DNA from 3 places in the Bacillus sp. 01N45 genome. Region 3 is predicted to be linked to each of the others. Evidence: predicted binding sites of a transcription regulator. Region 3 holds the regulator's gene; each other region holds the start of a gene.

Region 1 (7,196 bases), on a different contig from region 3:
ATACGGGATTGCTAAAGGAATCTATTATAGCTTTTTTCATTCGATCTCTGCTTTTAACAATGCTGGTTTTTCTGTGTGGAGCGATAATTTAATGTCCCATTCTCATAGCATTCTTGTCAATCTCGTTATTTCCTCCCTCATTATTTTAGGTGGGATTGGTTTTACAGTAATCGTAGATATAAAAAGAAAGAAAAATTTTAAAAACCTTACATTACACTCAAAACTTATGCTCTCTTCTACTCTAATCGTCAATATTATTGCGACTGTTTTTATTTTTATATTCGAGTTCCACAATTCCCTTTCTATGAGAGGATTTACCCCATTTGAAGAAGGAATGGCCGCTTATTTCCAGGCGGTTTCAACTCGTACTGCCGGGTTTAATACAGTTGATATTTCTGCATTATCAAAGCCTTCCCTACTATTAATGATGCTCCTTATGTTTATTGGCGCTGGTAGTGCTTCAACCGGTGGTGGAATTAAGTTAACAACATTTTTAATCATGTTTTTTGGGGTATTTAAATTTTTACAAGAACAAGATGATATTGTCGTTTTTAAAAAATCTATTAAAGATACTCTCATTGTCAAAGCATTGACCATCACTATTATTTCCATTTCATTTATCTTTTTTGCTATTTTAATTTTAAGTATTACTGAGCGAGTTCCTCTATTGATGAGTGCTTTCGAAGTATTTTCAGCATTTGGGACTGTCGGTCTCAGTATGAATTTCACACCACACTTAACTATGATCGGAAAAGCTATTATCATCTTTATGATGTTTTTTGGGAAAATGGGACCTTTAACATTGGCTTTTTCATTTGCACGTAAAAAGAACCGAAAAATAAAATATCCGAATGAAGATATTTTAACAGGTTGACAACCGTATACATTATCCATATAATGAGAGTACAATAGCATATCTCCAAAGGGGAGTAGCGTCCAAGAATATTTCTTGGAAACAAAGTCGTCATTACGTAGAACTTAGTTCTTCCGGCTTTGTTGGCATTTTCATTACATATGTCTAGCAAGACCTTTGCCTATTAACGGCAGAGGTCTTTTTTGTATTAATTTCCAAATTCTTCCAAAGTTAATAGGCAGGAGTATGGGGAAACTAAATAGTGGGGAAATTCTTCACTTATTTAGTACTTATAGAAATGAGAGGAGAATGTACATGGATGTATCATTATTATTGGAGTATGGTTGGGTATTACTCATCCTAATTGCACTAGAGGGGATTTTAGCGGCTGATAACGCTCTCGTTCTTGCAATTATGGTAAAACATTTACCAGAAGAAAAACGAAAGAAAGCATTATTTTACGGATTAGCGGGGGCATTTGTTTTCCGATTCGGATCGTTATTTATGATCTCGTTCTTAGTCGACGTATGGCAAGTGCAAGCAATCGGTGCCATTTACCTTATGTTTATAGCTGGTAATCACTTATTTAAAACGTATGTTAAAAAGAATACGGATGAAGAAACAGAAGAAAAAGAAGCAAAGAAAAAACAAGAGAACTTTTGGTGGACTGTATTTAAAGTTGAGGTTGCTGATATCGCCTTCGCAGTTGATTCAATTTTAGCTGCAGTTGCGTTAGCAATGACTTTACCAAAAACAGGATTAGGTACAATTGGTAGTCTTGATACTGGGCAATTCGTTGTTATCTTTGTAGGTGGACTTATCGGGTTAATCATCATGAGATTTGCAGCAACTGCTTTCGTACAAATCTTAAAACGTAAACCAGGACTTGAAACTGCAGCATTCTTAATTGTAGGTTGGGTTGGTGTGAAACTAGCAGTTTATACATTAGCGCACCCTGCATTAAATGTAATTCCGCATTCATTCCCAGAATCTACACTATGGAAGCTTACATTCTGGATTGTATTAGTCGGAATCGCAGTTGGCGGTTGGTTCTTCTCGAAAGAAGTAGAAGTAAAAGTAGAAAAGAATTTAGACGAAAAAGCGCTGTAATTACAGCGCTTTTTCTTTTTCCCTTCCCCTCTCAATGTCCAGAAAAAATTCTATTATACTACCATTTGTAAGCGTTTTCTTGATATATGTATGTCCTTTTTGTGAAACATTGCACAAACTTATTGAAACTAAGAACAATTCCATGTACTTTATTCATATAAGGAGTATTTATAGATGATGTACTAAAGGAGCGTATTACTCATGCTAGAGCAAGGAATAGATTATGTTGTCAAACTGGCTAAGAGCAAAAAACAAATGCTAGATACAAACCCGATGCAATATTTCATTCGTGCCGCACTTGCGGGTATTTATATCGGTTTTATTATTGTACTATGTTTTAAATTAGGTAACTTTTTTCACATTGCAGATTCACCGGCAACTTATTTAGCTGCTTCTATGTTTTTCGGAATTGCCCTCGTACTTATTATATATGGCGGTGCTGAATTGTTTACTGGAAACACAATGTACTTTACTGTAGCAACTTTAAGAAAAGAAACAACGATTTCTGATACACTTCGTAACTGGGTCGCTTGTTATGCAGGGAATTTAGCTGGAGCTTTATTCTTTGCCTTACTATTTTATGCAACTGGAATTTTCGAAGCAATTGATCACGGCCATTTCATGAATAAAGTAGTAGAAGGAAAAATGAATACACCTACAATGCAATTATTCTTTAAAGCAATTTTATGTAACTGGCTTGTATGTCTTGCGTGTTTCTTACCTTCTCAAGTTAAAGGTGATACAGCAAAAATTATGATGATGATGCTACTCGTTTTCACATTCTTCTTATCTGGTTACGAGCATAGCATTGCAAACTTATCACTGTTTGCTCTATCTTTAGTTTCACCGCATCCGGAGACAATTTCTTTTGCAGGTGCTATTCATAACTTAATTCCAGTTACAATCGGTAACATTATTGGCGGGTCCGTCTTTGTCGGCATGGTATACCATTACTTAACAAAGAAAGTACCTGACGTGAAACAAGAAGAAACTGAATTAGTAGCGGCTCAACAAGAAGAAATCATTCCGTTACAAGCACATATGAAACATTAAAAACTCCAAAGTAAAACTTTGGAGTTTTTAGCTCCCCACATATTTAACAACAAGGTGCGGATTAATTTCTCCTTCTTCCTTTCCCTTATTAATTCTCTGTTTCATCTTGTGCATACCGATGACATCATTCGTATGAAGGTGAATTTCATTTACATATAAACCCTCTTTACAAAAAGCCTCTACAAAATCTAATCCATTTCTTTTCCCCCATCCCATATTAAAATCAAGGGAAAGAATATTCACATCATAATCCCGAACCATTTGCAAGGCACATTCTACTGTAGTAGCGGGCACATACCCGTACGGACAACTTCTTTGATCATCCATATATACATTCATGTTCTATCCTCTCTCTATTTTGTATACGTAACCAACATGTAACATATTGCCCCAAGGCTAATAAAAGGACCGAACGGAATTTGGCTCCTCATTTTCATACGTTTTAATACTATACCAACTCCAAAGAAACAAAGACTAAAGCAAGATGCTAAAAATAAGATCATAAAAATCCCTTTCAGTCCCACTATAAATCCAAGTAACGAAAGTAATTTTATATCTCCTCCACCAAGCCCTTCTGGATATATCTTTTGCATGCAATATAACAAAATGAATATAACGCCACTACCAACTATACTATCTGTCCAAGTCACTAACGGCACAAAAACACATTCTAAAATGAGTAAACAGGCAAACCAAGCTAAAATACGATTGGGGATTAACATATATATGTAATCTGTAACTGAAATAATAAGAAGTAGAGAAAAAAGCGATAAAATGATGATAAGCTCCCGTTCCACCCCAATCATATATACAGTAAGAAGAAATATCATTCCTGTTACAAGTTCAAATACTACGTACAAAATTGAAATTTTCCTCTTACAATTCGTACAACGTCCTCTTTGTATACAAAAAGAAATGATTGGAATCAATTCTTTTGGCTTTAGCACATACTTACAATAATGACAATGTGAACGCGGGGTAATGATAGACTCACCAAGTGGTACTCTCATCGCAATTAACATAAAAAAAGAACCAAACACCATCCCCACTAACAATGCATATAAATAAGTGAACATCCCTTCCTCTCCTTTCCAGAAGAACATAGCAAAAAAAGGAGAGAAATTCTACTTCATATTATTTCTATTCTATTAAAAAAGCAGGCCATTTTCTGGCCTGCTTTCCCCTCTTTTATACGATGAAATATACTGCTTTTAATGGTCCGTGTACTCCGACAACAAGATTCATTTCAATATCTGCCGAGTTACTAGGTCCTGTAATAAAGTTAATACAAGATGCTACTGCCTCGCCATTTTCTACACGTGTGTTCATATCCTGAACTGCTTGTGTAATACGAGGCACAAGTGTTTCACGTGGAATAATAGCAAAGTATACAGTCGGTAAAAAGTGTAAAGAACGACCTTGGCCTTTATGACTTTGTACAACAATCGTACCAGATTCAGCTAAAGTATAATCACTAAATGCGATTCCAATATTCGCTCTTTCTGCGATACGCATATTCTCTTCTTTTTTCTCAGGATCCCATACATTCACTTCAACATTTTGCTTTGGAAGCTCTTCTTTAAATAAAGAAGTCAATCCATAAGAATCAAAACGTTCGTCTGCCGATAACATAATAGGTCCCCCGCCGTTTTCCACGATTACTTTTTGAATATCTTCACGTAAACGGTCGTTTGTCGTTTCCACTACAGTTGTATGAATGTTTGTACATTGATTTTTAAATACTTCTAACAATTCTTCTTTTGAATAATCTTTTAGCGTTTCTACATTCACATTACTTTTCCATGCTGGACGCTTTACGCCTTCCGTTTTCCGCTCACGTCCAAGTTCTTTTGCAATATTATCTAGAAAGGACTCACGGTTTTGAATTAATCCTGTCATTATTTGTCCCCGCCTTTCTTATGATCTTTATACCAATCACGGAATCGTTCTTTACTTGGAGCCGGGAATTCACGAATATCTGTCCAGTTTTTAAGTGGCCCAACACCTTTTGATACACGGTTGCCCGATGTAAATGGACTCATTGCTGCTGGCGCCATTTTTGATCCCATTTTATATAAAGCTGCTGAAGATGCACCCATACTAAACATTTTCATTGCTAATTTTTCTGCAAGTGGTGCACGACCTTCTTGCTCAACAATTACTTGACGATGTTTTAATAATAAATCATGCAATGGTATTTTTACTGGACAAGCTTCTGTACACGCTCCGCATAAACTAGAGGCATATGGAAGCTCTTTGTAATCATCGTATCCACCTAAAAGTGGTGTTAATACCGCACCGATTGGTCCTGAGTATATAGAACCATACGAATGTCCACCAACGTGACGATATACAGGACATACGTTAACACAAGCAGCACAACGAATACATTGCAATACTGAGCGGAATTCAGACCCAAGAATTTGAGAGCGGCCATTATCAACAACAACTAAGTGGAATTCTTCTGGTCCATCTACTTCCTCTTCTTGGATTGGTCCCGCTACAGTTACATAACTTGTTAATTTTTGCCCTACTGCACTACGACATAGTAAACCAACTAAAACATCTAATTCTTCCATTGTCGGAACCATACGTTCCATACCCATTACTGCAATTTGAGTTTTCGGAATCGACATAACAAGATCGGCATTACCTTCATTCGTTACTAAACAAAGAGAGCCAGTATTTGCAACTGCAAAGTTACAACCTGTCACACCAATTTCTGCATCCATAAATTTCTCACGAAGTTGTTTACGAACAAACTTTGTCATTTCATATGGATCATCAGAATTTTCATAGCCAAGCTTTTCTTTAAATACATCACGAATTTGCGTTCTGTTTTTATGAAGTGCGGGCGCAATAATATGTGAAGGTGGATCGTTATCTACTTGCAAGATATACTCTCCTAAGTCACTTTCTAACACTTCACAACCAATCTCTTCAAGGGCATGATTCATACTAATTTCTTCAGTTACCATTGATTTTGATTTTACAACTTTCTTCGCTTGTTTCTTTTTTGCAACGTCTTGAATATACTTTGCTGCTTCCTCTTTCGTTTTCGCAAAGTACACATGTCCGCCTCTTTTTGATACATTTTCACTTAACTGCATTAAGTAATAATCAAGATTTTCTAACGTATGTTGGCGAATTTGTTCACCTAGTTCACGCCACTCTTCCCAATTTCCTAATTCTTCCGCTGCTTTTAAGCGATTCGTATATAAGCGCGTTTGCGCAGAAGATACTGCTCCGCGCATAAAAGAATCTTGAATTCCATCGCCAACGCGATCATTAAATTTTTTCTCACTGATTTTCATAGACATAGCTTATGTTCCCCCTTCATGAGCGACTATTTAGTACCTCAGCAATATGCATTACTTTTATTTCTTTTCCTAAACGCTCAATACGCCCGCCAATGTTTAACAAACACCCACAATCTGCACCGATTAAATAATCAGCACCTGTTTCCATTGCACTATCTACCTTCTCATCTACCATTTGCTCAGAAATTGGAGTCATCTTCACTGAAAACGTTCCCCCAAACCCACAACAATTTTGTTCGTTTGGCAGTTCTCTCACAGTTAATCCTTTTACGTTTGATAATAAAATTCCTGGTGCCTCTTTTACTCCAAGCAGGCGTGTCATATGACAAGATTTATGAATAGTAGCTATCCCTGGTAAGCTTGCACCAACATCTGTCACTTTTAAAACATCTACAATAAATTGTGTAAATTCATATGTTTTATCAGCAACCTTTTGTGCACGTTTAGCCCACTTCGGATCATCTTTAAAAACATGCGGATACTCATGAAACATTGTCGCACAAGAACCAGATGGTGTAACGATATATTCTGCATCTTCGAAAGTTTCAATCATATGTTTCATCGCTTCTTTTGCTGCTTCTACATGGCCGCTATTATAAGCAGGCTGACCACAACAAACTTGTGCTTCTGGAAATTCAATTTCACAACCTAAACGCTCCAACACTTCAACTGTTGCTTTGCCGACGTTTGTTTCAAACATATCGACTAAACAAGTAACAAATAAAGTAACTTTCATAATTATTACTCCCCCTTTTTACAACTCCACCAACAAACGTATGGTCATCAGATGACTAAGGAAAGAAGAAGTAGGCTCAACCATGGCCTATCCTCTCCCTCTTCTAAAGAAAACGCTTACTTAA
Region 2 (7,196 bases), on a different contig from region 3:
ACGTATCTTTCGGCTTTTCTCCAATAACTCCAATTACGAGTGCTCTTCCGTTATATTCTAATTTCTCTCCTTCTTTATCCTTTGCACACCCCGCACTGACTAGGCATATCAATATAAAAAATAAGAAATACGATAAACGCTTCATTTAGCACCCTCCCCTTCTTTTAAGTCAAGTGACAAAAACGTAAGGTGAATTCAAGAAAATGTAAGTAAAATCGATAGCTCAAATGACGTTTCTATATTATAATCAATTGAATTTATTTACATTACTAAACATAGGAGATTATCATGAAGAAATTTAAACTTTCATCTTTTCTTCCGTTAAGTTATATACTTCTACTCGTACTCGTAAGTCCCCTTTACGATGTATTAAATAAATCTACTGTACACGCAGTAGATGTCACAACTGTAGTAGATGATTGGATTCCATTTGTGAAAGCATTTATTATTCCTTATTTACTTTGGTTTCCTTACTTATACGGCGCACTTATTTATTATTGCTTTGCGAATCGAAAACAATATTATGTCACTTTAAGTAGTATAATTCTTGGAAAACTTGCTTGTTTTTCTATTTATTATTTTTGGCAGACAACTGTACCACGTCCAACAGTCGTTGGATCCGACGTATTTTCCGAACTAGTCCGCTATATTTATAGTATCGACCAACCGGTAAACTGTTTCCCTAGCATTCACGTTCTTACTACCTTTGTGATTATGCTAGCTGCCTTTAAACGTAGAGAACAACATGCTTTTGAATATTATATTCTTACCTTCTTCGGTACGCTTATTATTTTATCAACGCTATTTACGAAGCAACACGCATTTGTAGACGCCATTTCTGGAATGACGCTTGCAAGCATACTTTACTTCGGCGTTCAGCTTTTATTAGCAAAAGAAACTGTACGTGTTCCAGTAAAACAAAATCACAAAATGTAAAAAGCAGACTGTGGGTTCCAGTCTGCTTTTCTCTATATAAAAGGAGATTTTCAATTTAAGATTGCGGTACAGTCATATCACCAGAGTGAATACGACCTGCTTTTTTAAGAGCAATGTAAAGTATATAAGAAACAGCTACTGGAATGATGATATAAGTGATTACCATCGCTGGGACAACTTCCCATCCTTCGCTAGAAATTAAATTAATTGGTGCGATAAGAGAACTTAATCCAAGACCTGCAATTTCTTTTCCTGCTTCTAGTTGGAAAATTAATGCGGATACTGGACCAACTATAGCACTGGCGACGACAGTTGGGACGAGAATCATTGGATTTTTAGTGATATTTGGCAACTGTACTTTCGGAGTACAAAGCGCTTGAGCTAATATGCCGCCTAAATTATTTTCTTTCGCTGAGATTACAGAGAATCCGATAAACTGAGCAACGCAGCCTGCAAGAGCAGCACCACCTGCAACACCGTCTAAGCTAAGTGCGATCGCTAACGCAGCTGATGAAGCTGGAGAGATAAGTAATAGTCCCCAAACGACTGCAATAACAATAGAAGCGATGAACGGGCTACCAGCTGAGCTATCTTTAATGAATGCTCCAATTGTATTTAACACAGGAGTAATATTATGAGATAACCAAATACCAACTAAACCAGAACCTAATATTGCTGCAAATGGAACGAGCATCATATCTAACGCAGTTTTTCCGCTTAAACGTTTACCAATATATACAGCTAAAGTCGCTGTTAATAATGCACCGATTGGCTCACCTGTTTTAATAATTAGACCTGCTTCAGTAATTGAAATGGATCCAGCACCAATCGCTCCAGCTACCATAGCCGAGAAGATTACAAGACCATTTGCACCGAGCATAAAGGCAATTCCGGCACCAATGGCTGGTGCCATAAGCGATTTTGCAACAACTCCGATTGTAATAAGCAATGGAATATCAACAATTCTTCCTATATTTTCGATTAGTAAACCAATTCCAAGGGATACGAAAATACCTTGTGCGATTCCAGCAGATGCTTTAAATACACGAGACATTATATATTCCTTCATTTGTTTCACCTTCTCCTATAAGTTAGTAACCAATTGTTTTCATATAATCACGTAAAATATCGTTTGATTTTGCGAATCGAGATTCTTCATCCTCTGTTAAGTTTAGTTCTACAACTTCTTTCATACCATCTCTAGTAATAATAGCTGGCACTCCTGTACAAATATCATATTCACCGTACTCCCCATCTAAAATGGCTGATACAGCAATTACACGGTGATCATCGTTAAAGATTGAACTCGCAATATACGCTAAAGAGTTTCCGATTCCGTAATAAGTAGTACCTTTTCGTTTATAAATTTCCCATCCAGCCTTTGCAGTCTTCTCAACAATTTCATCTAAATCTATTTCACCAAATTGTTCTTTTTTCTCTTCTAAAATTTGTAGAATTGGTTTTCCTCCAACAGTTACATGTGACCAAGCAACCATTTGAGAATCACCATGTTCTCCTAGAGAATACCCATGAATACTACGAGGATCTACATGTAACATTTCAGATAAAATTGTTCTTAAGCGAGAAGAATCTAGTGATGTACCAGTACCGATCACACGATTTCTAGGTAATCCAGATAATTTCCACACTTCATATGTAATAATATCAACTGGGTTCGATGCGATTAAGAAAATACCATCAAATCCACTTTCCATTACGCCGCCAACAACGCTTTCCATAATCTTTGCACTCGCTCCTAAAGTATCTAAGCGACTTTGTCCAGGTTTTGGTGCTGGTCCTGCTGTAATAATAACGATGTCCATATCTTTGCAGTCTTCATAGCTTCCTGCATATACTTTTGTTCTTGTATTTGTAAAGTTAATGCAGTGTGATAAATCCATTGCTTCCCCAACTGCACGTTCATGATTTATATCAATTAATAATAGTTCTTCGCAAATGCCTTGATTTACAATGGAATATGCACAACTTGATCCAACTAATCCAGTACCGATAATTGCAATTTTTCTTGTATTTCGTTTCATGGCAATCTCTCCTAATTGATCATATAATCTATCTCTTTTGTTCTTTACACCCCTAATTATATAGATTCCCACGATAGAAACCATGGATACTTTGTGAAATATTGAGCAAAATTTTGTCCTTTTTGTGAATTGTTATATTCCATTTTCTTCATATTTGTTACAACTGAAAAAATATTTATTATATATTTATTGACATGCCAAAAATAAAAAAACGAGCGACTTCATTCGCTCGTTTTTTCATCCCATTATTCCGCACTTAATTGACCTTTTAACTGCTGTACAATCATTGGGTTAGCAGGTGCAGCTGGCTTATAATAACTCTTTTGCTTTGCGTACTCATACATATTACGTTGACGCATCTCATCTTGATTACGAATTTGGATTAACGTTTGATGTAACTGTTCATTATCAGACTGAGCAATATAATTTGCATAACTTGTTAAACTTGCATTTAATCCTGCTAAATAATCATTTACCATATCTTTTTCATTCATTTTCCGCTTCCTCCTATCCTAGAAAAGTCATTAATTGCTGTTTCGTATTTCGTGCATCTTGCGCATCCTTTTGTAACATTTGTTTCAGTTGTGGATCTGTACACGTCTGTGCATACTGCTCCAACTTGTTAATAATTGTTGCATGTCCACCAATTAAATGGCGTAAGTTTTCTACTTCAAGCTCTGTTAAATTTTGCATAGAATACTCCTACCTTTCTTCATACATTCTCCTTTAGTATTCTGTTCTTTTGAAATCATATACACTAAAAAACCTTAGAATTTCTCCTAAGGTTGCTGACTGTCTCGCTTCTTATTCAATCTTTTATTACATGCAATCCTTTAATAAACGTTTCCAATAATACATGTAAACTTGTATCTAAATCTAATGGCAGACCAAATCCACCTTGCTGTTCAATCGACGCAAACCCGTGACAAATACTTCTGAATCCACGTGTCGCATGAAGTGCATTCTCTCCTTCTAAGCCGTATTGTTGTAAAACATGAAGACAAAGCTTTACAATTCCGTCACCTGCTTTTCTTACTTCTTCATCTCGTAAAAAAGTTGCTTCATACAGTCCAGGATGTTTGCGTACGAATGCTACATACGCTTCTCCCAAAGCATGAATTGCTTCATCCATCCGTTTACCCTCGGCCGCTTCTTCCAGTCTGTTATACAGCTGTTTGATTCCGTAAATGCCAAGATTTTTCCGTACATCTTGTAAACCTTTCACATGATTGTATAGCGAGGGTGAACGTACCCCTAATGTTTGCGCTAATGAAGCTAACGTTACTTCTTGTATTCCATTTGTATCTGCAATTTCTGCTGCTGTTTCTACAATTTTCTGTAATGTAAGTCCGATTCTCGGTGACATAAATTAGCCCTCTTTTCTACTTTCTATATTCCGCTTAGCTTCCTTAATAGCAAGTTTTATGACAGTGCCTGGATTCTTTATCATTTTTCCATGTCCTGCCGCAAGTAAGGAAGGCTCATATTCGCTTAGCTTCTCTGCACTTTGTAATGATATTTCTTTGCTCCACGTTGCCATCGCAGGAAACGGAAACCAAAATTTCATTTGTCCCGAAACAGCCATACCTCCTCTTGTTTGGAAGGCATCCCCGACAATAAGAGCTTTATTTCGTACATCAAGAAGCGACATGGAGCCTGGCGTATGTCCCGGTGTCATAATCGCAAGAAGCGATCCAACTTGGTCGCCATCTTCCAATAAAACATCAGGTACCGTTTTTACCTTTTTAGGTACACCGCCTTTTATCGGTATATTCGGTTCATCCTTTTGTAACGTCGTATCTCCTTCTAAAAGCTTTGCGTCCCGCTTAGAAATATAGACTGGAACATTAGGAAGCACTTCCTTTAATGCGTCTAATGCACCGATGTGATCATCATGCGCATGTGTTAATACAATCTTAGTAATTGGTTTCCCTATTTTCTCAGCCGCCTGTAAAATTCCTTTTGCGCTATATGGCAAAGCCGCATCAATTAAAGTTAAACCATCTTCTTCCTCGACAAAGTAACAATTTACAGGAAACACTCTTGGCAAAAATGACAATTGATATACCGTTTTTTCATGTATCACTCTCATATTTCCAGCTCCCTTTTCACGAAAACTAATACCATTAGTTTCATTATACTAATGGTATTAGTTTTTTGTCACTAAAATTTTCATTTTTGCAAAAAAAAAAAAGAAAAGTAGCCGTTTATACGACTACTTTTCTTTACAGCTATTAAACTGTGTAACGCTCATCTTCTAAAATTTTCGCAGCGATTTCACGTTTCTTCGGAATTACGTTAAGTGGTGTGTGGCGAGTTAATTTACGTAATGATGATAACATCATGCGCAGCATGTCGCCGTTTTCAACTGCGATAAGTGTTTCTTTCGCATCTGCTTCGATTTCGTTGAATGCTTCTTGACAGAATACTTCAGTGTATAACACTTTTTGTTTATTCTTTTCAAGACCAGTTGTTTTAATTGCTTTCTCTGTACGAAGAACAGCTGACTCCATTGCGTAAAGGTTGCTTACGATGTCAGCGATATTCACAAGAATTTCTTGCTCTTTATCTAATGCTTTACCGTATTTTTGAGCAGCTAATCCAGCTACCATTAAGCCGATTTTCTTCGCGTTAGTTACTAAATATTTTTGAAGTGCTAATGGCTCATCGCCTACTTCTTCTGGCATCATCATCATTAACTCTTCTTGTAATTTTTGTGCTTTTTGAAGAAGTGGTAATTCACCTTTCATCGCTTTACGTAAGAACGTACCTGGTACGATTAGGCGGTTAATTTCGTTCGTTCCTTCGAAAATACGGTTAATACGAGAATCGCGGTACATTCTTTCAATCTCATACTCTGCCATAAATCCGTAACCACCGTGAATTTGAACACCTTCATCAACTGTATAATCTAGTACTTCAGAACCGAATACTTTATTTAAAGAACACTCGATTGCATATTCAGCGATAGAAGCTGCTACTGCTTTACCGTCCTTTACTTCCTCTTCAGATAATGTGCTCATGCGGCTTTCGAATAAACCTACTGTACGGTATACAGAGCTTTCAGCTGCATATGTTTTCGCTGCCATATTCGCAAGTTTCTCTTGAATTAATGGGAAGCGAGCGATTGGTTGTTTGAACTGTTGACGTTGGTTTGCATATTGTGCTGAAATTTCTACTGCACGTTTCGCAGATCCGACTGTACCAACACCTAATTTATAACGGCCGATATTTAAAATGTTGAACGCGATAATATGACCTTTACCGATTTCACCAAGTAAGTTTTCTTTCGGTACTAATGCATCTTCTAAAATTAACGTACGAGTTGAAGAACATTTAATACCCATTTTCTTTTCTTCTGGGCTTGTAGATACGCCAGCATATTCTTTCTCTACGATAAATGCTGAGAAGTGCTCTCCATCAATTTTTGCGTATACGATAAATACGTCAGCGAATGCAGAGTTTGTAATCCATTGCTTTTCACCATTTAATACGTAATGTGTACCTTCTGCATTTAAACGTGCAGTTGTTTTCGCACCTAATGCATCAGACCCTGAACCTGGCTCTGTTAATGCGTATGCCGCTAATTTTTCACCAGTTGCAAGTAATGGTAAATACTTTTTCTTTTGCTCTTCATTACCGAATAACACGATTGGTAATGATCCGATACCTACGTGAGCACCGTGAGTAATTGCAAAACCACCAGCGCGAGAGAATTTCTCTGCGATTAACGCTGAGCTTACTTTATCAAGGCCAATTCCGCCGTACTCTTCTGGTACGTCAGCGCCTAATAAACCAAGTTCACCAGCTTCTTTTAAAAGACGAACAGAACGATCAAACTCGTGTTGCTCTAAATATTCAAGCTCTGGAAGAACTTCATTTACGATAAAGTCCTCTGTCGTTTTTGCAATCATTTTATGCTCAGATGAAAAATCCTCTGGCGTAAACACTTGATCAATCGTAATCTCATCAACTAAAAAGCTACCGCCTTTAACCGCATTTCCTACTGTTTTTTCCATGAAAATTTCCTCCTTCATATTTTCATAAGCCGCTTCTTTCTTTTTGAAAGAAGCTGGCTCTCAATTTTATTTTTTATAAACCTTTGTTGCTTCCATTCTTTGTATTGGCGGCGTCTCGTTCTGAGCAAGCCACTTCCACTTTTTTTATAGTAATTCAAACACTCCTGCTGCTCCCATTCCGCCGCCGATACACATTGTT
Region 3 (7,196 bases):
TGATACAAGGAAAATTGTACTCGAGCCAATTGGAGATCGATATATTAGATTATGTGAGGAGCTATTACAAGATGAAAGTACTAGCAATTGATACTTCAAATTACGTAATGGGTGTATCCCTTATTGAGGAAGGAAACGTAATTGGGGAAATCATTACAAACTTAACAAAAAACCATTCTGTACGTCTTATGCCAGCTGTAGAGAAATTGTTAAAAGAATGTGGTGTAAAACCGAAAGAATTAACTAAAATAGTTGTAGCTGCTGGACCTGGATCATATACAGGTGTTCGCATAGGTGTGACAGCTGCAAAAACATTAGCTTGGTCACTTCAAATACCAATTGTAGGTGTATCAAGTTTAGAAGTAGTGGCTGCAAACGGTGCTAATTTTGATGGATTAATCTGTCCTTTATTCGATGGAAGACGCGGACAAATTTATACTGGGTTATATACATATGAAGGAGAGCATTTAACTTCTATAGAAGAAGACCGAATCATCCTTATTGTAGACTGGTTGCAAATGTTAAAAGATACAGGAAAGCCTGTTTTATTTATTGGTAACGATGTTAAACTGCACAAAGAGACGATTATCGAACATTTAGGCAACCAAGCTGTATTTGCTCCCTTCACTAAAAATAACCCAAGACCAAGTGAGTTAGCTTTCTTAGGGTTACAAAAAGAAGAACAAGATGTACATTCATTTGTTCCTAGTTATCTTCGTTTAGCTGAAGCTGAAACAAAGTGGTTAGAAAGTCAAAACAAGTAGGAGCTTGCAGAAGATGGATATGATATTTAGAAAGATGGAACTCGATGATATCACTCAAATTGTAGCTATTGAAGAAGCGTCTTTTTCAACTCCTTGGACTGCAGATGCCTTTCACCGTGAGTTAACGACGAATGAACATGCACATTATGTTGTGCTAGAAAAAGATGGTCGTGTAATTGGGTATTGTGGATTGTGGATAATTATTGATGAATCACATATAACAAATGTAGCTATTTTGCCAGAATACAGAGGTCAAAAGCTAGGGGATGCTTTATTGAAAGAAGTTATTTCCGAAGCGAAAGATTTAGGGGTAAAAACGATGACGCTTGAAGTACGTGTATCAAATGAAGTAGCAAAACAGTTATACAGAAAATACGGATTTCAAAATGGTGGAATTCGTAAACGATACTATGCAGACAATCAGGAAGATGGTCTCGTAATGTGGGTGAATATATAATGGAAAAAAATACGATTATACTTGGTATTGAAACAAGTTGTGATGAAACAGCAGTAGCAGTTGTTAAAAATGGAACGGAAATTATTGCGAATGTCGTTGCATCACAAATTGAAAGTCATAAACGTTTTGGCGGAGTTGTACCAGAGATTGCATCCCGTCATCATGTAGAAGAAATTACAGTTGTGTTAGAAGAAGCTTTAAAAGAAGCAAATATCACATTTGATGATATTGATGCAATTGCTGTAACAGAAGGACCTGGGTTAGTAGGAGCGCTTTTAATAGGGGTAAATGCAGCGAAAGCAGTGGCTTTTGCACATGATATTCCTCTAGTGGGTGTTCATCATATAGCTGGGCACATTTATGCGAACCGTTTAGTAAAAGAAGTTCAATTCCCACTACTATCACTTGTTGTATCTGGTGGACATACGGAGCTTGTTTATATGAAAGAACATGGTTCATTCGAAGTGATTGGTGAAACAAGAGATGATGCAGCTGGAGAGGCATATGATAAAGTAGCTCGAACATTATCCATGCCATATCCAGGTGGTCCTCACATTGATCGCCTTGCACATGAAGGGGAACCGACAATCGATTTGCCTCGTGCATGGCTAGAACCTGATTCGTATGATTTCAGTTTCAGTGGATTGAAATCAGCAGTTATCAACACTGTGCATAACGCGAAACAACGCGGGATAGAAATTGCACCGGAAGATTTAGCAGCAAGTTTCCAAGCGAGTGTAATAGATGTGCTTGTAACGAAAGCATCTCGTGCAGCAGAAGCGTATAACGTAAAGCAACTGCTTCTTGCTGGTGGAGTAGCTGCGAATAAAGGACTTCGCGCACGTTTGGAAGCGGAATTTGCGACAAAAGAAAATATCGAGCTAATTATTCCTCCACTATCTTTATGTACCGATAATGCAGCGATGATTGCAGCCGCAGGTACAATTGCATATGAACAAGGAAAACGTGCTACATTAGCTCTAAATGCAAATCCAGGATTAGATATTGAAGAATAGTTATGCACAAAATTAACCACAGCTTGTGGATAAAACCCATATTATCTGTTGATAATGTGGGTTTTATTGTGTATATAAAATGTTGATAACTTTTTTGGAAGTTGTGGATAATGTGGAAAAGTTATTTTGGGGTTTATTTTATAAAGGTGGATATGTGTATAAACCTGTGGATAAAGCAGAAGAAGTCTGACCTTTGAATGTATTCTTTTTTGGGAAATAAATCGCAAGAAGATATCTCTAAAAAACATTTTGAAATGTGCCCTTATTATAGGGGCGAGCCAACATTGTCAAACTTTGTCGGTAAATCGGTATGTCGTGTCGAATCGTTTATACCCCAGCTAGAAGATAAAAAGGATGTCGCATAGTCAAAAATCCCGACTTATGAGACATCCTTCTTATTCATACTCTTATAAATGTAATTCTTCCCATTCTGCCATACAAGCATCAAGTTGCTCTTGTAGTATTTGCTTTTTCGTTGTAATTTCACTAGCCTTTTCATAATCTGCGTATATTTCTGGTAAGCAAAGTTGATCTTCTAACGTAGCAATTTCTTCTTCAAATTCTACAATATTTTGTTCTAGTTCCTCAATTTTTCGAGTGCGTTGACGTTCTAATTGTTTACGCTCTTTTTCTTCGAGATAATTTAATTTTTCTTGCGCTACAGTTTTTTGAACAGGTGCTTGGTTTTCTTGCTGTTCTTGTTGTTCAAATGCTGCACGTTCAATCATTTCATTTTTCTTCTCCACATAGTAATCGTAATCGCCTAAATACTCTTGTGCACCTTCTGTTGACAACTCAACAACGGTCGTCGTTACACGATTAATAAAGTAGCGGTCATGTGAAACAAATAGAAGGGTGCCTGGATAATCAATTAAAGCATTCTCCAAAATTTCTTTACTATTTAAATCAAGATGGTTCGTAGGTTCATCGAGAATTAATAAATTTGATTTTTGCATCATAAGTTTTGCAAGAGCTAATCGAGCTTTTTGTCCACCACTAAGAGAAGATACTGGTTTTAGTACATCATCCCCTGTGAATAAGAAGTTACCTAATATCGTGCGAATTTCTTTTTCGGGCTGCAATGGATATTCATCCCATAACTCATTTAAAACTCGCTTAGAAGATGTTAAGTTTGCTTGTTCTTGATCATAATAACCAACAGATACATTGGATCCGAAAGAAACATCACCATTTAATAGTGGTAACTTATTCACAAGTGATTTTAATAATGTGGATTTTCCAATTCCGTTTGGACCAACTAAAGCAACGCTATCCCCGCGAGTTAAGCGCATAGTTACATGTTCAATAATCGGATCATCATCATAGCCGATAGTTGCATCCTTTACTTGTAAAACATCATTTCCACTTTGTTTTTCGATATCGAAGTGGAAGGATGCTGACTTAGAATCACCTAATGGTCTAGTCAATAATTCCATTCTATCTAATTGTTTACGACGGCTTTGAGCACGTTTTGTCGTAGATGCGCGCGCTATATTTTTTTGAACGAAATCCTCAAGTTTAGCGATTTCATCTTGTTGTTTTTCATAACGTTTCATGTCTTGCTCGTATAATGCTGATTTTAAGTCTAAATATTTACTGTAGTTACCAACAAATCGTCTGCTTTCTTTATTCGAAATTTCATATACTTGTGTAACGAGTTTATCTAAGAAATAACGGTCATGGGAAACGATTAGTATTGCGCCAGGATAGCCTTGTAAATATTGTTCAAGCCATGTTAATGTTTCGATGTCTAAATGGTTTGTAGGCTCGTCCAAAATAAGTAGGTCTGGTTTCGTTAATAATAATTTACCAAGAGCTAATCGTGTTTTTTGTCCACCGCTTAATGTAGAAATCGTCGTCTGGTGCGTTTCAACTGGGAAGCCAAGACCACTTAAAATCGAGCGAATATCTGCTTCATATTGATATCCACCTTGATCTTTATAATCTAATTGCAATTGGTCATAATCAGCTAATAATCTTTCATATGTAGCCTCGTTTGAAAAGTTTTCTTCTTTTCCCATCTCTTGCTCTAGCCTTCGAAGTTTTGTCTCCATTTGCTGCAAGTGTGTAAAGACGGTTAACATTTCATCCCAAATTGTTAAAGACGTTTCTAACCCGGTATTTTGAGCTAAATATCCGATTGAGACATCTTTTGGTTTTATAATTTCGCCACCATCATGAGATAGCTCACCAGCTATTATTTTTAATAGTGTAGATTTTCCGGCCCCATTTCGTCCGACTAATGCGATACGATCTTTCGTTTGAACTTCCAATTTTATGTTTGCAAGAATCGTTTCGGCACCGTATAATTTCGTAAGCGCGTTTACTTGTAATAAAATCAATGTTTTCACCTCAAATAATTTCTTAACTTTGCCATGTTTATATTTCTCAATCATACTAAAAATAGTGTATAGTTTAAAATAAAGAGAGAATACTTCTTCTCTTTATTATACAGGGAAATTCATGAGTGCTAAACTTCTGTATTTGATTCAAGTATATGAATAAAGATAGGAAGAGAGGAGAGGTTATATGGAGCAGCAAAAAATTCCACAGGCCACTGCCAAACGATTGCCTCTATACTATCGATTTATCCAAAACTTATCTCTTTCTGGTAAGCAACGTGTTTCATCAGCCGAATTGAGTGAAGCGGTAAAAGTTGATTCCGCAACGATTCGAAGAGATTTTTCATATTTTGGAGCGTTAGGGAAAAAAGGTTATGGATATAACGTAAATTATTTATTATCATTTTTCCGTGAAACACTCGACCAAGATGATATAACACGTGTAGCACTTATTGGAGTAGGTAATTTAGGGACCGCTTTCTTACATTATAATTTCACGAAAAACAATAATACAAAAATTGAAATGGCGTTTGATGTTAGTGAAGAGAAAGTCGGGACAGAAATCGGGGGCATTCCTGTATATCATTTAGATGAATTAGAAGAACGTTTATCAACTGATATACAAGTGGCAATATTAACAGTACCCGCTACAGTAGCACAATCTGTAGCAGATAGATTGGCAGAAACGAACGTGCATGGTATTTTAAATTTCACACCAGCGCGCTTAAATGTGTCAGATAATATAAGAATTCACCATATTGATTTAGCGGTAGAGTTACAAACACTTGTTTACTTTTTAAAGAATTATCCACAATAAAACGCAGAGGAAGCGACCTCTGCGTTTTATTATTGTTTTTTCTTTGTGAATTTAACTAAGATAAGGCGAAGTGCCAAATTAAAATCAATTGTTGCCATAACTGCAAATAGTATTGTCCACATATTCCAGATTGTATCTGTTACGTTCGTAATGGCGAAGCGTGTAAAGATACATCCTAGAAGGAAGTACAATGCAGCCATGAACAATGGTGAGTTCCTCATACTAAAAATCCTCCGATAAAGCCTTGCATTTTTTCAGCTTCTTTAATCATTTCTTGAATTTGTTCATTGCTCATTAAAACTTGAGCAACTGCAACTAATGTATTCATTGCAACATGAGCTGCGATAGGGACGATAATACGCTTCGTTTTTACATATAAAAAGGCGAATACGAGTCCCATAGAAGTGTATACCAATAAGTGAGTGAAATCAAAATGAATTGCTGCGAATACAAGAGAACTAATGATAGCAGCAATAAAGAAGTTAAACTTCTTATAAAGTGTACCAAATAAAATTTTTCTAAATACGATTTCTTCCAAAATAGGTCCTATTATAGAGATAACGATAAGGAACCAAGGTGTCGTTTTTGCGATATCCATAAGTCTTGCTGTATTTTCTGATCCAGGTTTAATTCCTAATACACGTATTTCTATCATACCGGCAATACTTTGTGAGAAAAATGCTAGGAAGAAACCGATAAAAATCCAACCAATCGTAGCTGGAACAGTAGAGCGCATTGTATCTAAACGTCTGTCACGAATATCTGTTCTAAGTAACCAAAGTACGATACATAATGCAATAAAGAAGCTAATGATTGCCCAGTGGCCAGTTATGAGTTGAAATTTCTCTTCTCTAGTAAATCCCCTGTTATCATAAAGTCCAGTTTTCAGCAGAAGTGGTAATCCAACAATGGATGATAACTGCATTAAAATGTATGTAACGATAACCCACCAATATTGTTTTTTCAAATGGTTTAACCATCCTTTCTAACTCTAGTGTATGAGATAAGGTAGGATAACATGTAAGTATGCTACCTACGATATAAACCTCGCTTAAATTATGTTTTTTTCGTAAATCCTTATTTGAAATTATAATAGAAGACAGGAGAAAGTTGTGTGTATAGCGAAAACAACTTAGGGTGTCCTTTCATATTGTAACATACGAGTAGGGGAAACAACGATTCATATAGTAAAGGTAGAAGAAGAGGGACTCTATATAGAAAAGTGTATAGCTTAATTTGCGAAAAAATTATGATTTTTTTACTTGCAAAAGAAATTGAGATTATTTATTATTATAAGTGTGTTAGCACTCGGGTGACTTGAGTGCTAATAAATAAAATTTACATAACAAAATGAGGAGGTTATTGTTCATGCTAAAGCCATTAGGTGATCGCGTTGTAATTGAGCTTGTTCAAGCAGAAGAAAAAACAGCAAGTGGTATTGTATTACCAGACACTGCAAAAGAAAAACCACAAGAGGGTAAAGTTATTGCAGTAGGTACTGGTCGAGTGCTTGAAAATGGTGAGCGTGTTGCTCTAGAGGTAGCTGCAGGTGATCTTATCATCTTCTCAAAATATGCAGGTACTGAAGTAAAATATGAAGGTACTGACTACTTGATTTTACGTGAAAGTGACATTTTAGCAGTTATCGGTTAATTATATAAATCTTAAAAAATTCAAGGGGGTCAATTATTATGGCAAAAGATATTAAATTTAGTGAAGAAGCACGTCGTTCGATGCTTCGCGGTGTCGACACTCTTGCAAACGCAGTAAAAGTAACGCTTGGACCAAAAGGTCGTAACG

The links. The regulator Rex, encoded in region 3, represses fermentation and respiration genes when NADH is low (regulators of the CRP and FNR family bind a similar motif). The targets are predictions, from matches to a motif close to TTGTGAAATATTTCACAA.
Region 1: the regulator Rex is predicted to act here: its motif matches at 2,063-2,080, upstream of AC1DMU_RS09465 (formate/nitrite transporter family protein).
Region 2: the regulator Rex is predicted to act here: its motif matches at 3,070-3,087, upstream of AC1DMU_RS22625 (L-lactate dehydrogenase).

Annotation. Positions count from the first base shown of each region.
Region 1 covers NZ_JBFTQW010000003.1:319,461-326,656, forward strand. The annotation lists gene AC1DMU_RS09455 (TrkH family potassium uptake protein) at 1-874, shown strand, start outside; yybP-ykoY riboswitch at 913-1,078, shown strand; gene AC1DMU_RS09460 (TerC family protein) at 1,169-1,963, shown strand; gene AC1DMU_RS09465 (formate/nitrite transporter family protein) at 2,165-3,016, shown strand; gene AC1DMU_RS09470 (cyclic-phosphate processing receiver domain-containing protein) at 3,044-3,355, opposite strand; gene AC1DMU_RS09475 (prepilin peptidase) at 3,370-4,092, opposite strand; gene AC1DMU_RS09480 (LutC/YkgG family protein) at 4,205-4,915, opposite strand; gene AC1DMU_RS09485 (LutB/LldF family L-lactate oxidation iron-sulfur protein) at 4,915-6,336, opposite strand; gene AC1DMU_RS09490 ((Fe-S)-binding protein) at 6,353-7,072, opposite strand.
Region 2 covers NZ_JBFTQW010000011.1:95,479-102,674, forward strand. The annotation lists gene AC1DMU_RS22610 (hypothetical protein) at 1-145, opposite strand, end outside; gene AC1DMU_RS22615 (phosphatase PAP2 family protein) at 289-936, shown strand; gene AC1DMU_RS22620 (PTS sugar transporter subunit IIC) at 992-2,005, opposite strand; gene AC1DMU_RS22625 (L-lactate dehydrogenase) at 2,028-2,978, opposite strand; gene AC1DMU_RS22630 (spore coat protein) at 3,224-3,472, opposite strand; gene AC1DMU_RS22635 (hypothetical protein) at 3,486-3,671, opposite strand; gene AC1DMU_RS22640 (TetR/AcrR family transcriptional regulator) at 3,787-4,344, opposite strand; gene AC1DMU_RS22645 (MBL fold metallo-hydrolase) at 4,348-5,070, opposite strand; gene AC1DMU_RS22650 (acyl-CoA dehydrogenase family protein) at 5,213-6,997, opposite strand; gene AC1DMU_RS22655 (acetyl-CoA C-acetyltransferase) at 7,142-7,196, opposite strand, start outside.
Region 3 covers NZ_JBFTQW010000027.1:702-7,897, forward strand. The annotation lists gene tsaE (tRNA (adenosine(37)-N6)-threonylcarbamoyltransferase complex ATPase subunit type 1 TsaE) at 1-91, shown strand, start outside; gene tsaB (tRNA (adenosine(37)-N6)-threonylcarbamoyltransferase complex dimerization subunit type 1 TsaB) at 72-764, shown strand; gene rimI (ribosomal protein S18-alanine N-acetyltransferase) at 778-1,221, shown strand; gene tsaD (tRNA (adenosine(37)-N6)-threonylcarbamoyltransferase complex transferase subunit TsaD) at 1,221-2,237, shown strand; gene AC1DMU_RS29105 (ABC-F family ATP-binding cassette domain-containing protein) at 2,645-4,579, opposite strand; gene AC1DMU_RS29110 (redox-sensing transcriptional repressor Rex) at 4,767-5,396, shown strand; gene AC1DMU_RS29115 (YdiK family protein) at 5,426-5,617, opposite strand; gene AC1DMU_RS29120 (CPBP family intramembrane glutamic endopeptidase) at 5,614-6,363, opposite strand; gene groES (co-chaperone GroES) at 6,765-7,049, shown strand; gene groL (chaperonin GroEL) at 7,088-7,196, shown strand, end outside.